DNA from 2 places in the Vibrio sp. ABH4_348 genome. Region 1 is predicted to be linked to the other one. Evidence: riboswitches for the same ligand, from Rfam matches in the RefSeq annotation. Region 1 holds a riboswitch; the other holds the start of a gene.
What was found. A riboswitch is a leader RNA that binds a small molecule or an ion and turns the genes downstream of it on or off. The one in region 1 is predicted to bind cyclic di-GMP.
Positions count from the first base shown of each region.

Region 1 (7,863 bases):
GTTGGATACATTTGCTCGAGCAGTCGGTTTAGCGTTTCAGGTACAAGATGACATTCTGGACATCGTTGGTGATACACAAACTTTGGGTAAGCCCCAAGGCTCAGACCAAGCGCTCAACAAAAGCACTTATCCCGCTTTGCTAGGATTGACTGGAGCGCAACACAAAGCTAACAATCTTTTACAAGAGGCGCTTCAAGCCCTCGAAGCAATACCATACAATACAACAATACTGGAACAATTCGCCCGATATGTCGTCGAGCGCAACAACTAAAACTCAATAGCGCGCATTATTATGGCTTTAGATATTTCAACATATCCGACATTGGCTTTGGCCAACACCCCTGACGAGTTGCGTAGCCTTCCAAAAGAGACGCTACCCAACCTTTGCGACGAATTGCGTACCTACCTATTAAATTCAGTCAGTCAATCAAGCGGTCACCTAGCCTCAGGGCTGGGCGCAGTGGAACTTACCGTCGCCCTACATTACGTCTACAACACGCCTTTTGACCAATTGGTTTGGGACGTGGGCCATCAGGCTTACCCTCACAAAATTCTTACCGGTCGAAGAGAACAACTACCCACTATCAGACAAAAAGGTGGATTGCACCCGTTTCCTTGGCGTGAAGAAAGTGAGTACGACACCTTGTCCGTAGGCCACTCCTCTACTTCGATCAGTGCGGCATTAGGCATGGCAATCGGTGCTCAACGTGAAGGAAAAGATCGCAAAGTAGTCAGTATTATTGGTGATGGTGCCATCACCGCTGGTATGGCATTTGAAGCCATGAATCACGCTGGTGATGTTCACCCAGACAACTTGCTTGTTATCCTGAACGACAACGAAATGTCAATTTCTGAAAATGTAGGCGCTCTTAATAACCACCTTGCGCAAGTTCTTTCTGGCAGCTTATACACCTCGATTCGAGAAGGTGGCAAAAAGGTATTATCAGGCGTGCCGCCGATCAAGGAGCTAGTACGTCGGACTGAAGAGCACCTAAAAGGCATGGTAGTGCCAGGCACGTTATTCGAAGAGCTCGGCTTTAACTACATTGGCCCTGTAGATGGGCATGATGTTAACGAACTGGTCAAAACATTGAAAAACATGCGAGAGCTAAAAGGTCCGCAGTTTTTACATATTATGACCAAAAAGGGCAAGGGCTACGAGCCTGCGGAAAAAGACCCAATCGGCTATCACGCGGTACCAAAGTTTGACCCGAAAGTGTCGAGCCTAACCAAGGCTCCGGCTTTAGGTCCTACTTACTCCAAGATCTTTGGCGATTTCTTGTGTGATATGGCAGCTAAAGACGACAAGCTGATGGCAATCACACCGGCAATGCGTGAAGGCTCTGGTATGGTGCGTTTCTCCAAGGAATTCCCAAATCAGTACTTTGACGTCGCTATTGCCGAGCAACACGCTGTTACACTAGCGACGGGTATGGCCATTTCCGGGTACCACCCTATTGTTGCGATCTACTCGACCTTCTTGCAGCGCGGGTATGATCAGCTTATTCACGATGTGGCCATCATGGATTTACCTGTGATGTTCGCCATCGATCGCGCTGGTATCGTCGGTGCTGATGGGCAAACTCACCAAGGTGCATTCGATATTAGCTTTATGCGATGTATTCCTAACATGGTGATCATGACGCCAAGTGATGAAAATGAATGCCGTCAAATGCTTTACACCGGCCATCAACACCAAGGCCCAAGCGCCGTTCGTTATCCACGTGGAACTGGTCCGGGCACAGAGATTCAAGCTGAGTTCAGCGAGCTTGAAATAGGAAAAGGACGGATTACCCGCCAAGGCGAGAAGGTTGCCATTCTAAACTTTGGTACTTTCCTACACGATGCCGAACTCGCGGCGCAAGAAATCAATGCCACTGTTGCCGATATGCGATTTGCTAAACCACTAGACGAAGCGTTAATCCGACAGTTAGCGGCCGATCATGATGTGTTGGTTACGGTTGAAGAAAATGCGATTGCTGGTGGCGCTGGTGCAGGCGTTATTGAATTCTTAATGAAAGAAAAGCTCATGGTACCAACGCTTAACTTAGGCTTACCTGACAAGTTTATTGCCCAAGGTACACAGCAACAAGTGTACGCTGAACTTGAGCTGGATGCCCCCGGTATACAAAAGCAAATTCAACGATATTTGGACAAGTAGTTTTTACCAAGCTCTCAACTTAACGCTCGGTTTTACACCGGGCGTTTTTATTTCCAAAAAAGAACTATTACCCCCTCAAAACACTCATTTTTTTGATTATTCTCATTTATTTTACACCTTGAAATAATAAACTAACTCTAAGTCGTTGGAGTGGGATTTACCAACGCCACAAACGAAATTTACTCAATCATTAAGGAGTCTAGATTGAGTGATATGCAGTAACTTATGAAATTACACTTTTATCGTAACCTTTCCACCTTTGCAGTTTCTCTTCTTCTAACTGCGTGCAATGTTGACCAAGCTTCCACAGATTCCCCGCAAAGCACCGTCAACATTTACAGCTCTGTCGAAAATTGTACCTCAGACATTGATGTGCCAAATTGTCATTTTAAAACAGGAGTTTACGTATTAAAACTTGATACCGGAATCACCGATGAGCAACATCAACGCGTTAAAGACCAAGTATCTCAATACTTTTCAAAATCGAGTAACCAAACAAGAGCTCTCTACAATCAAAAACGAATTGTTATTGGATTGATGGCTGATGAACCAAACCCAAGCTCACCGAGTACTTACGACAGTTTTGTTCTCAAACTTGCAGACAGCATGAACTCAAGAAATGGCGTACCTAAAGTCCTAGATGGTATCGAGTTGGTCTACACCAACCTTGCTGGGAAAGACGAAACGCTGAAATTAACAACTTACCAAAAGTTGATTCAACTATTTGATTATTACATTGACGGAAATAGCAATACGACAGCTGGCGTTGAACTTAAGGCGGCCTATCAAGCCTTCTTAGCTATCCTCTCCGTCCAAGCGTCATCTGGTCTCCCTGAACATTTACTTTACAATCCTTGTAACTATGGCAATGGACAACTCCTAGCAAATACTTGCCCAATAAGCTCGGAAGATACCGAAGGTAAAGGTAGCTTAGACCCAATTCATAGCTTGAACTCTGATTTAAACCCAGGGGCGATTATTGGGCTTGCCTATGAATATATGCTCGACCCAAGCAAAGCTGAAATTGGAGAGCTTAAAGGCTCTAGTGGTACAGTGTTTCAAAACACAGGGTTAATAGGTCAAGGTACCGCTAATGCGATTAATTGGTCTAACCCAGCTTTCAAACCTCTTGCTGATTATATTAAGAAGTGGCATCTCACCAACTAACGGCCAATCCAATAAAAAAAGCCATCTCTTTTCTTAGAGATGGCTCTTTAATTCAGAGACTTATTAACTTAAAAGTCTAGCCATTTTTTAATGGTGTCAGCATTAATTTCAAAAGTGGCTTCTGAGGACTCGCTTACAGAACTCGGCACCGCCGAATCTTTGGCCTGATTGAAAGCCTTAGCACGTTTATCCCAAGACGGCTCGTGTATTGGCAACGGCACTGGCATACCGGTTTGGGCTCTTCTCGTTTTTTCATCTCTAGCAAAATACTGACAATCGCCTGATTGCCAATTTTCGCCTCGCATCTCTAACTCCAAGCGAGCTCGATATTGGTTGGATGCCTCTTCACTATTGTAAGACATATCACACAAAGTTAACTTATCGGCTTCCGATAGTTTAACGTTTGAATACTTGAGGCCCGTGCAACCTACAATAGATACGGTGAGAAATGAAACAGCTAGGAATTTAACAGTCATAGTATTTCCAAAAACAATGAGTTCAATCCTTGAGCCAATCTCCTTAGGTCTTTCAGCTATACTGCTAGACAAGACGCTGGTCACAAATTTTATAATCATTTACTTACGATTCAATCATTATCTATATCAAAACAAAATGTTAAGATCGAATTCTCATTAGTAAGACATTGACCAACCTCCACTTTGAATATTGGTCGCTTATAACGTGGATAATCTATGACCTTAGACACTGACTCACTACTAAACAGAAAGATTATTCATCTGATTTGTTGGCTCGAAGCGTCGTTGTCTCTGATCACTTTGGCTTTATCTGTTTTAAGAACTGAAGAACTCGGATGGTCAAACCGTGACGCTATACAACTGGCGTTGGTTCTCTGTTTGATAACGCTAGCAATATCTTCATCCAAGCTTTCAATCAAGTATTGTGCAATTTCGCTTTTCAGCGTTAATATTTTGATCTTCTTGGCAGGTTTTCTTACTTTAGGCCCATTGGCTGGTTCTGTTTACTTTCTGCCAATAGCTATATTCATACTGGCACTGTTCAGTTCTCCTAGGGTTTTCCTCTATGTTCTAGCTACAGTCCCTTGCAGCATTGCTTTTATTGCCTATTTGTTTATCGATGGAAAGCTAAGCTATCAGGTTAATGTTGATGCCTTACTATACTCATACAAACACTGGTTGGTTTATGGCTTTTGTCTAACATTATGTGTTTGGATAACAGGCTACACGCTCATTAGCTACCGAGAACGCTTGCGCCTATCGCTTTTGAAACTTCAACAACAAAAAAAACAGTTAATGCATCAAGCTGAGCATGATGAATTAACTAATATGATGAACTTCAGAGCGTTTCGCAGCAGAATGTGCACACCCTCTTCACCAGTATCACTTTTGTTTATCGACCTCGATGGATTTAAACAGCTTAATGACTCTAAGGGGCACGACATAGGTGACGAGTGCTTAAAAGCGGTTGCCAATGTAATCCATACGCAATGCAAAGAAACTGGATGGAGCTGCAGATTGGGTGGTGATGAATTTCTTGTCGCTGTTTGCCAAACGACACTAGAGAAATCCATTTATACCGCTGAAAATATTATTCTTAAAATCAAATCACTAAATTCGCTAAGCGGTGATAATTTCAATGTTTCCGCATCGATTGGTATAGCATTCACAACAAACCCAGACACTAGATTAGAAGTGTTAAAAAAAGCAGCTGATCAAGCAATGTACGACGCTAAAGCCGCTGGAAAAGGACAATGTAAAACAACCTTTTTGAATTAGAGACACAAAACGTATCTTTTAAGCCAACGATTTTTGCGAGCTAAATTGATATTTATTTACAATATTTACAATAGCTTAAAACAAAACTGGAACATTGCTCCATTTTATAACCCAACGTACCGATAAAGCCTTTCTTTCATTACCAAATCGCATATATAGTCGCCCTGCTTTTAAGATTTGAATCACTGCAGCTCACACAATTCAAAACGTCTTGTGTATCAGTGTTTATTTCAATTCACATCGGCAAACTGTTCGAAAGTGCAGGACGCAAAGCCACCGGTCTACGGCATAGCTATGACAGCGGGGTTGCAATAGAAACAATGGGCCTCTTGCCATGTCTCACCTCAGGTCTTGTCCGTACAGTTGTCGATTATCAAGATAACAAGGACCCGTATGAAAAAAGCCATTCTCACCTGCTTACCAATTATTGCCGCAGGTACACTTTCAAGTTTCTCAACCACCACCTATGCCCACGGTTACATCAGCAAACCTGAATCGCGTGGTTTTCTGTGTCGCAAAGGCGAAAATACCAGTTGTGGTTCTGTCGTTTATGAACCTCAAAGTTTAGAAGGGGTAGATCGCTACCCTGAAACGGGCCCAGCTGACGGCCAATTAGCGAGCGCGGGGTTGCGCGTATTCTCGCCTCTGGATGCACAGACGGTAAACCGCTGGACTAAACGCCCTATAAAATCAGGCGCCAACGAGTTTACTTGGACTTTTACTGCCGCTCACTCAACTCGCGATTGGCGCTATTTCATCACCAAAAAAGATTGGAACCCCAACCAACCGCTCACTCGCGCGCAGTTTGAGTCTGTGCCATTTTGTAGCTATTCAGGCAACTTTAGACAGCCACCACGTACCTTGACTCATTTGTGTAATGTTCCTGCTGATCGCAGCGGTTACCACATTGTGATGGGGGTGTGGGATGTCGGCGATACGCCAATGAGTTTTTACAATGTTATCGATGTGATGATCGATAATGGCAATGCCGGGGACGTGCAATGGAATGATGTGGGTGACATCCATGCCAGTCATGACTTGGCCGTCGGCGACAAAGCGATTGCTCGCGTATTTAGTGGCTCAGGTGAAATCACGTCACTCGCTGTAGAGCTTTTGATTGAAACGGCTCAGCAAGGAGACAAAAACACCTGGCCTAAGCTACTTGCGGAAAAAATCAATCAAAGCCAATCTTGGATGCAAGCGGGACTACTGGATAAAGACAATCAGGTTCAACCGATTTCCGGTAAAAATGAAATCTACGCTCAGTCAGGTTCTGGCATAGAGCGCGTAGAAATTGGCTATAAAATAGCGCCGCCTCCCGCCGCCAATGTTTCTATCACGGGCATTGGGCATCGATACTTTGTCGAAAATGACGCGGTTAACTTTGCGTTTAATTTTGATACCGATATGGCAGCAAAAGTAACCGTGACGCTCAATCAAGGTACTCATACTGTTGCCAAGTTGGAAAAACAAGTTGAGGTGGGACACACCGCTTTTGAATTGCCGTATCCAAATGCCAAAGCCGGCCACTACAACTTGACAGTAAGTCACTTGGCGGAGAACGGCTCTCAAGCTCAAAAAGGCTTTCACCTAAACATCTTCAACCAAGATACCAATCCAGGGGAGCCGGGTGGTGGTGACAACCCAGGAGGTAACCCAGGTAGTGCGGAATACACCTTCCCTGACAGCCTAACAAGCTATAAAGCAGGCACGGTGGTTTTCCAACCCAAAAACGGTAAAAACTATCAGTGTAAGCCTTGGCCAAACAACGGCTACTGTGTGCAGTACTCTGCGGGGTCGAACCAATTTGAACCCGGTGTAGGTTTGTATTGGACTATGGCCTGGGAAGAAGTTCACGCTCACTAAAAGCGCACGCCAACAAACAAGAAGCCCGAACCAAGGTTCGGGCTTCTTTTTCTGGATTGGGTTTATTTGGGAGCTGACCAATGAAAGCTTTCAAAAAGCCGTAACCAATTTTCATCAAAACCCGCTTCAATCTTGATCGCGTCATTGGTCACCGGATGCTTAAACGCTAGACTCGTCGCGTGCAGCAATAATCGATGAATGTCGTAGTGCTCTCGATACAAGCGATTATGACGACCATCTCCGTGGCTAGTATCACCGATAATCGGGTGACTTAGGTGGTGCATATGCCGCCTAAGTTGGTGTTTTCGTCCCGTCAGTGGCTTGAGTTCAATCAAACTGTAACGGCTGGTTGGGTACCTTCCGGTTGAGTGTGGCACTTCTACCTTTTCCAAAGAACGATAATCGGTAATTGCAGACTGCGCCTCTTTTTCCTGAGTCGCAAACTTGTCGGCAATTTTGTCATGCTCAACACTCAGCGCATAGTCTAAGCGAGCGGCTTCCGTAATCCACCCTCGTACAATCGCGTGGTATGTCTTTTCAATGTTGTGTTCGGCAAAGATCGGCATGCACTGCGAGGCAACTTCACTAGAAAGCGCAAATAACAACACACCTGAAGTCGGTCTATCTAAACGATGAACGGGGAAAACGTGTTGTCCTATTTGGTCTCTCAGCGTCTGCATGACAAAGCGAGTTTCATGTTTGTCTAACCAACTGCGGTGAACCAACATGCCTGCCGGTTTGTTTACCGCTACCAGCCATTGATCTTGATAAACTATTTCCAATTCAAAATCGGATGGGGATTCTACTTCTGACACAGGGTATCGATCTCTTTGATAATAGATAGAACTTGGCTTACATTCTGCTGCTCTTTCCAAACCTCATCGAAATAAGGCGTCATTTCAAACCCAAGTGGCA
Region 1 covers NZ_JBSWVW010000001.1:534,684-542,546, reverse strand. Annotated here, with positions in the region: gene ispA ((2E,6E)-farnesyl diphosphate synthase) at 1-271, shown strand, start outside; gene dxs (1-deoxy-D-xylulose-5-phosphate synthase) at 293-2,161, shown strand; gene ACXAFJ_RS02520 (histidine ammonia-lyase) at 2,387-3,328, shown strand; gene ACXAFJ_RS02515 (hypothetical protein) at 3,397-3,804, opposite strand; gene ACXAFJ_RS02510 (GGDEF domain-containing protein) at 4,021-5,082, shown strand; cyclic di-GMP riboswitch class I at 5,315-5,396, shown strand; gene gbpA (N-acetylglucosamine-binding protein GbpA) at 5,476-6,948, shown strand; gene truC (tRNA pseudouridine(65) synthase TruC) at 7,011-7,763, opposite strand; gene ACXAFJ_RS02495 (YqcC family protein) at 7,751-7,863, opposite strand, start outside.

Region 2 (7,863 bases), 370 kb from region 1:
GATCAATGTAGTCGAGCGTGGGCGTAAATAGAAAAAGCCTTCCGGCGCCTTGACCAGTTCAGTATTGTAACGTTGATAAAACAACGCTAACTCTGGTTCAAAATCAGCAAGTAATGCATGATTATCAATATCTTCGGTAGAGATGTGTCTACCTGATCTCAGCATGCTGTCGAGCGCCGGAAACAGTGGGTTGGCGATCGCCTTTGCCAAGTTCTCTGGCATGTATTCGTTAATATCTGTTGATGACATTTGCTTGTACCTTGGCACCAAATTCGTTGATTGCCTGCCAATCGGGTTGAATGGCGGCATAATCGGACTCTGAATAGCCTAATCGAACCGCTTGGTCGACTAGGATGCGTGCTAAATCAAAATGGAGAGCATAAGGGTGAGTAGCCAAATAATCTCGCAACACTTCACTGAGATCGATTGGCATATTTTGCTCTTTATGCGCTTTCAATAAATGACCAATTCGACTGGAAAGCTCGTCGTTCACTTTTTCGATCTCTTGATACTCAACTTCCGCCGGTGCAAATCCGGTGACTTCATCATTGCGCAGTACCAATGTTTCATCTCTTAGATCGGCCAATTTCTCAGCATCGGCAAAGGTAAGTAACCAGGGCGCATCGAAATAGTCCTTTAGCGACTGTCGTAAGCGACTACTAAATGCGCGATTCTTGTCCATATCAATGGCGGTACGAATGAACTTGTGAACATGTCGGTCATAGCCGATCCACAAATCTATCGCTTGCTGGCCCCAGTTAATGATGCGATCCAGCTTCATTTGCAAACCAAATAAGGTCTCACCAATAAAGTCCAATTCTTCGCGATCTTGAACCTGCTCTTGGATATCGAGTATTTGGGTTTGCATTTCATTACCCGCCGCTTGCAACGTGTCTTGCAATTCGCGAAGTGTCGAAGAGGTTTCTGTCAGCAGCTTTTCACAATTATTGATTGCCTCACGCCAATCTTTATTCAGCAGTTCAGCGATTTCTTGTTTAACGGATTGCTGTTGTTCATCCATAACTCGCTGGTTTAGGTCAATTTGATCAAATATTTCACCGACCGAGTAACGCAGCACGCCGTAGACTTTGTTTTTCCAGAAGCTGAGATCACCACCTTTTTTGGCAGCGGACACCACTTTGGCCATTTCGTCTGCCACCACTGACAGCTGAATCGACAACTTTAGCTTTGAAAACTCGCGATGTCGCACGTAATAGTCACTGATACCAACTGCCAAAGGAGATAGTCGATAAATACTCGCCCCATCGGTGACTTCGCTGGTAAACCGGCTCAACAAACGTTGTTGAACCAAATCATTAATCGCATTGTTTGCCCGAAAGGCTGACGTACTACCAGTGTCAGGGAATAAGTCGCTGACAATGGCAAACGCATCATGAAGCTCACCTTCTCCAAGCTCTTCGTCATATCGTTCTTGGCTTAAGACAGAAAGCGCAATGACAAATGCCAGTCTTTCTGTGGAGAGGTTGAGAGAAAAGTCGTGCTGTTTTACCCAACCGACTAACTCGTCTAAGGATTGCTCCATGAGCGCAGTTGTTTGTTCACTCATGTTGTTACCTAGCTTTTGCACACTTCAAAGACGTTAAGTGTGTAAGGGTTTTCTTGCTGTCACGTGAATGTATCGCCCCATTGAACGATAGGGTTCTTGACGGCAGAAGTTGGTCTCTAGTTCCAAGACTTGCTCTGGACTATAATCGCCCATGTATTCTTGGTTGCCAATGTAATCGCTGAAACAGCGAATACCGGTTTTCTCAATAATTTCACAACCCGTTGCTTCAACCCATTTATATACATCTTCTGGCCAAAGGCCTTGTTTAGGCTGTAACTTAAAGCGCTTTCTGTGTGGCATTCCTTGCAAAACATGCGGAATATTGCCACACACCACATTTTTATAAACCAATCCATGTTGGTTGTAGAACATCACTGATGCAAACCCGCCCGGTTTAACGTAATCGAGTACTTGTTCCAACACGGATTTGGGGTCTTCCAACCACTCCATGACGGCGTGAAACAAGACTAAGTCATATCGCTCAGTTACCTTGTCTGACAAAGTTTGGATAGCAGAATGAATTAGCCGATACTGATCACTCAACCCATTTTTTGCAATCTCCGCTTCCGCCAACTTAAGCATTTCAGAAGAAAGATCACACAGTGTAATTTGATGGCCTAGTGTAGCGATTTTCTGAGACACTTGAGCCAAGCCACCGCCTGCATCTAGTACGTTCAAGCTTGATGTTGACGCTTTTAATGTATCGAGAACTCGGCTAATATCTTGCCAAACAACCACTTGCCGAATCTCACCTTTGTCAGACCCGTAGATGTTTTTTGCAAATTTGTGGGCAATGTCGTCGAAATTGCGGTCTTCTGTCACAGGTGCTGCGCTATCATGGTTCGGATTCCGCTATTCTGTCATAAGCGCTTCAGGAATAAAGCGCCTTCGACTTTTTTTACATTCAATTGATGTTTTTTCGGGCTAATTGATTATGTTTGAGCTGAAAAAAGTAGTGTCAGCATTACTTATGCCGTTACCGGCCATGCTTATCATTGGTTTTTTCGGGCTGATGTTAATCATGTTCACCACTCGCCAGAAAACGGGCTGTATGGTGGTATTGTTATCTTTTGTCGGTATTTTTCTTATCGCATTCCAACCCGTTTCATCTCGACTTCTTATGCCGCTCGAAAGACAGTATTCGGCGTTTTTTCCCGTTGATGAACCGATCGATTTTGTGATGGTATTAGGGAGTGGCCATGTGGTCGACGACGACATCCCCCCCACTTCTGAGCTCAGTCGAACTGGTTTGATGCGACTAACAGAAGGCATACGAATTCTGCGCATGTACCCCGGTGCAAAACTAATCTTGTCTGGTTATGCGGCAGGCTCTGAAGTAAGTAATGCACGAATGATGGCCAAAGTTGCACTGGCACTTGGCGTATCAAAATCCGACATTATCTTACTCGAGACAGCCAAAGATACCTGGGAAGAAGCCCGCCAAGCTGCTGCATTTGTCTTGCAAAAGCGTTTAGTGGTGGTAACGTCGGCAAGTCACATGAAACGTGCCCTGCTCGAATTCAACTCGGCTGGTCTTGACCCGTATGCGGCGCCAACCAATTTTCTGGCACAAAAGAATATCGATGCGCCATGGGAAAAGTACACCCCAAAAGGTAAGTATTTAGAGCAGACAGAAAGATACTGGCACGAAACATTGGGTCGAATCTGGCAGCAACTGCGAAACTGGGCATCAAGCTACGAAGAAGTGGTGATTGAAGCATCGGAATCCAAAGTTTAAAAAGCCAAACGATTGCATTTATAAAGTGCATTACTTCACCCGTGCAATCTATTGCCAGCGTTTCGATTAATGTCTAAAATCGTTCAAAATTGCGAATAATTGACGCTAAATTCGAGAAAACCGCTGAAAACAGCGGTTTTCTTGTTTCATTAAGACCTTTAACACCCATTGCAATCGCATTCACTCTGCTGCGATCGGTGTATTATTAGAGTAAAGGCATAACACAACAGGACCAACCTATGGCTACCATCAAAGACGTGGCTCGTTTAGCCGGCGTTTCAACGACCACTGTGTCACACGTAATCAACAAGACTCGTTTTGTCGCGGACGCGACCCAAGAGAAGGTGATGGAAGCCGTTAAAGAACTCAACTACGCGCCGAGTGCAGTTGCACGCAGTCTGAAATGCAATTCTACACGTACTATCGGCATGCTAGTCACACAGTCGACTAACCCATTTTTCTCAGAAGTCATCGACGGAGTAGAAAGTTATTGTTATCGCCAAGGTTACACTCTGATTTTGTGTAACACCGGCCGTATCTATGAAAAACAACGTGATTACATCCGTATGCTCGCTGAAAAACGCGTGGATGGCATGTTAGTCATGTGTTCTGATTTAACTCAGGAACTATCTGAAATGTTAGATCGCCAATCAGACATCCCGAAGGTGGTGATGGATTGGGGACCAGAAAGTTCACATGCGGACAAAATCATAGATAATTCAGAAGAAGGCGGCTATCTAGCGACAAAATATCTCATCGACAGTGGCCATAAGGACATTGCGTGTTTAAGTGGCTATTTTGAAACCGCAGCGTGTAAAGAACGTATTGCCGGTTTTAAACGCGCAATGAATGAAGCCAATTTGACTGTTGAAGATGATTGGATTTTGGAAGGCAATTTCGAATGTGATACTGCCGTATTAGCAGCCGACAAAATTATTGCCATGGATAAAAAGCCAACCGCAATTTTTTGCTTCAATGACACTATGGCACTTGGCTTGATGAGCCGCCTGCAACAAAAAGGCGTGAAGGTCCCAGACGATATTTCTGTGATTGGTTACGACAATATCGAACTGGCCGAGTACTTTTCACCGCCTTTGACCACCATACACCAACCCAAACGTCGTGTGGGTAAAAATGCATTTGAAATCTTATTGGAACGCATCAAAGATCGCGCTCATGAAAAACGAGTCTTCGAAATGCAACCTGAAATTGTGGTTCGTGACACCGTTAAACGCTTGAAATAGGCGCCTTAGCATACAAGTGTAAAAGTGCGAGTTTTTAGGCAATTTTATGCACAAAGTGAGAGACAGACAGGCATTAATAGCAAGACCGACTGATGAGCATAAAATATATTGTGACTGCAATCACAAATGCATCACGGTAGTGTGATAATTACCCAAAATTTTATTTTATCCTTTAATCACTGATTTCCGCCACGCACAGGGCAAACCATTCGAAAGGATGGGACGCAAAGCTTCCGGCCTGAATCTGTGAAGAAGTATGACTGCAGTATGTGTCTTCAACATAGAAAGGTAGCGGGGTTGCCGATGGTAAAAATGCAGATTGTTTACATCCAGTTGACATTCATTTTGCATCGATTTGCTAATCTCTCGGACCTGATTGGTGGCATAGCTAGAACCGAGAAACTACAGCATGGATAAACCAATACTCAAAGACTCAATGAGACTATTCGAACAGTTTGGAACTGTTAAGTCTCGTTCAATGTTCGGTGGATTTGGCATTTTTGTAAACGAAGTTATGTTTGCACTTGTCGTTAACAATAAACTCCATATTCGAGCAGATAATTCAACTACCAAGCAATTTAAACAACTTGATCTGGAACCGTACGTGTACAAAAAACGTGGATTCCCTGTGGTCACTAAGTACTTTGCAGTCCCTCAGCAATGGCTTGATTCTGAAGAGCAACTGCTGGTTGTCGCTAAAGAGGCATTGGAATCAGCCCGCCAGGAAAAGCAAGAGCAGAAACAAGCCAAACCAAACCGTCTTAAAGACCTCCCTAATTTGCGTTTAGCGACTGAAAGAATGCTGAAAAAAGCGGGAATTGAAACGGTAGAACAGCTCGAAAACGCTGGGTCTGTAGAGGCGTTTCGCTCAATTCAAGAGACTCACTCCTCGGAGGTCAGTGTCGAACTGCTGTGGGCCCTAGAAGGTGCCATATTGGGGCAACACTGGTCTGTTATACCGCAAGAACGACGCGACGAACTCAGTCATCAAGTCAACTAAGTCCCATGACTTAAGTATTCTTTGTTGAAGACCACCAATCGGTGGTCTTTTTGTTTTCACGGCAAATAGAGTGAAACTATGAAAATTAAACAGAATTTTTCTTGAGGATTTTCGGTCTTATTTTATGGTTAGATAAGAGCTACTTGTAAAGTAAGTTCAAGCCAGCGTGTGTTATGTAAGTTGTTTGAGAGAACTATGAATAAAAAACTGATCGTCGCTTTATTGCTAGTCATTGCCATTGTCGTGTTATCAACACAGTTTGGCCATTTGTTTACGTTGGAAAATGCCAAGCAATACCATCAGGATTTTAGCCAAACCATCCAGAACAACTTCTGGCAGTCTGCGGCTATCTACTTCACCGTCTACATTTTAATTACAGCGCTTTCGATTCCTGGAGCAGCAGTTGTCACATTATTAGGCGCGGCTCTTTTTGGCTTTACCTCTAGTCTTGTTTTGGTTTCTTTTGCCAGTACCATTGGCGCAACGATTGCGTTTTGGAGCAGTCGTTATCTACTGCGCGATTGGGTGCAAAATCGCTTCGGCTCTAAGCTGGAAACCATTAATCAAGGTATCGAAAAAGATGGTAGCTTTTACCTGTTTTCATTGCGTCTTATTCCTGTCTTTCCGTTTTTCGCGATTAACTTGCTGATGGGATTAACGCCAATTAAGACATCTAAGTTCTATTTGGTTAGTCAGCTTGGTATGTTGCCTGGCACTGCGGTATACCTCAATGCGGGCACTCAACTCGCGCAAATCGATTCGTTGTCCGGTATTGTCTCTCCAGCGGTTATCGCCTCTTTTGTACTTTTGGGCGTTTTCCCGATTTTAAGTAAATGGGTTATGGACAAGCTTCGCCCACAAGCCAATTAATTTGTCTTGTATGGATTTAAAAGTATTCTCGAGCACCTTCCCCACCGAGTGCTACATTGTGCAAGGCTTACTTCAATCTGCAGGTATTGACTGCCAGGTTCGTGGTGATGGTATTAGTAGTATTTATGGTGAAGTACCGATCTCTGAAGATACTGCGGTCACTGTCGTGATTGAACGGTTATCAGATCAACAACACGCTCTTAAGCTCATTAGTGAATATGAATCGGCGAAACATCGACCATCATGGAAATGTGCCAAGTGCTTGGAAGACAATGATGGGGCGTTTGATTTTTGCTGGCAATGCGGTAAAGCGGCTAGCTGATGGGTAGTTTGCAGTCATCAAATCGTTAGGTCTGTTTTCCTTGTATTTCGGTCGATAAACGCGATGCTCTGTTGGTTAAATTCTTCAGGCTTCTCAACATTACAGACATGGCCACAGTCAGTAATTTCGTATAACTCACTCATTTGGTGTCGGTTCACCATGTCACGCACCGGGGTAAGAAACATATAATCGCGATCTCCCATGACATAGAGTGTCGGAATGGCGATAGGTTTTTCTCTGAAATACCGCATCAATGGATTGACATCAAACGCCATAGAAAACCAACGTTTAAATTCTTTCTGGCACAGCTTTTTGGCTTCGCGAATAAAGAGGTGTCGAGACTCACGTTGATTTTTTTGCGGCATGACGATGAAAGCGAACAATCGATACAACCACATGTATGGAATGATGTGCTTACCTAAGTTTCCGACATGCGCCAAAAATTGAGAACGAATATCTAACCGCGTAACCGCACCACCCAACACCATAGTCTTAACACGTTGTGGTGCGATTTCCGCTAAATTTCTAACAATGATGGTCCCTAAAGACATACCAACAAAATGAGCTCGAGTGATTTTTAAATAGTCGAGAACCTGCAAGATATCATCGGATACGGTTTTAAATGTGTAGCGATTTTGCATCAAATCAGCAAGCAGTTGATTCGATTTGCCATGTCCTCTCAGATCAACCAAGAGCACATTAAAACGTTCTTTATACGCTTTAAGCTGTTTAAACCAAATAGACGAGCTACCACCAGCACCATGTATAAAAACCACCCACTCTTGGCTTTGTGGGTGTGTATAGGTGCGATGAAAAAGTAATGAAGGGTTTGCGGTGCTCACAACAACTCTCTGCGAACTAAATCTTAGTTCAAGTATATACCCAAGTTGCTTCAAGAAGCGAGGTTCAACAAGTATTGACGCTTGTCAGCCAAGGCCAAAGTTTAAAGTTCATCCCAGTCATCAAGAATCGGCAACGTTCTACTAAAGACCGTCACCGCTCTTGTTATCGACTATCCGCTAAGGGCACTGCTATACAAGTTCGTATACTGTAGGGCGGATTGTTCCCAGCTAAAATCTTGTGTCATTCCACGCCTTTGTATCTGTTCAATATTTTCATGCT
Region 2 covers NZ_JBSWVW010000001.1:907,838-915,700, reverse strand. Annotated here, with positions in the region: gene mukE (chromosome partition protein MukE) at 1-249, opposite strand, end outside; gene mukF (chromosome partition protein MukF) at 230-1,567, opposite strand; gene cmoM (tRNA uridine 5-oxyacetic acid(34) methyltransferase CmoM) at 1,601-2,389, opposite strand; gene elyC (envelope biogenesis factor ElyC) at 2,502-3,305, shown strand; gene purR (HTH-type transcriptional repressor PurR) at 3,545-4,549, shown strand; cyclic di-GMP riboswitch class I at 4,739-4,854, shown strand; gene ACXAFJ_RS04205 (TfoX/Sxy family DNA transformation protein) at 4,959-5,549, shown strand; gene ACXAFJ_RS04200 (TVP38/TMEM64 family protein) at 5,745-6,419, shown strand; gene ACXAFJ_RS04195 (putative signal transducing protein) at 6,430-6,741, shown strand; gene ACXAFJ_RS04190 (alpha/beta fold hydrolase) at 6,759-7,583, opposite strand; gene glgA (glycogen synthase GlgA) at 7,754-7,863, opposite strand, start outside.
Region 2: it holds a riboswitch for cyclic di-GMP, as region 1 does, so the genes downstream of both, ACXAFJ_RS04205 (TfoX/Sxy family DNA transformation protein) here and gbpA (N-acetylglucosamine-binding protein GbpA) in region 1, are expected to answer to the same signal.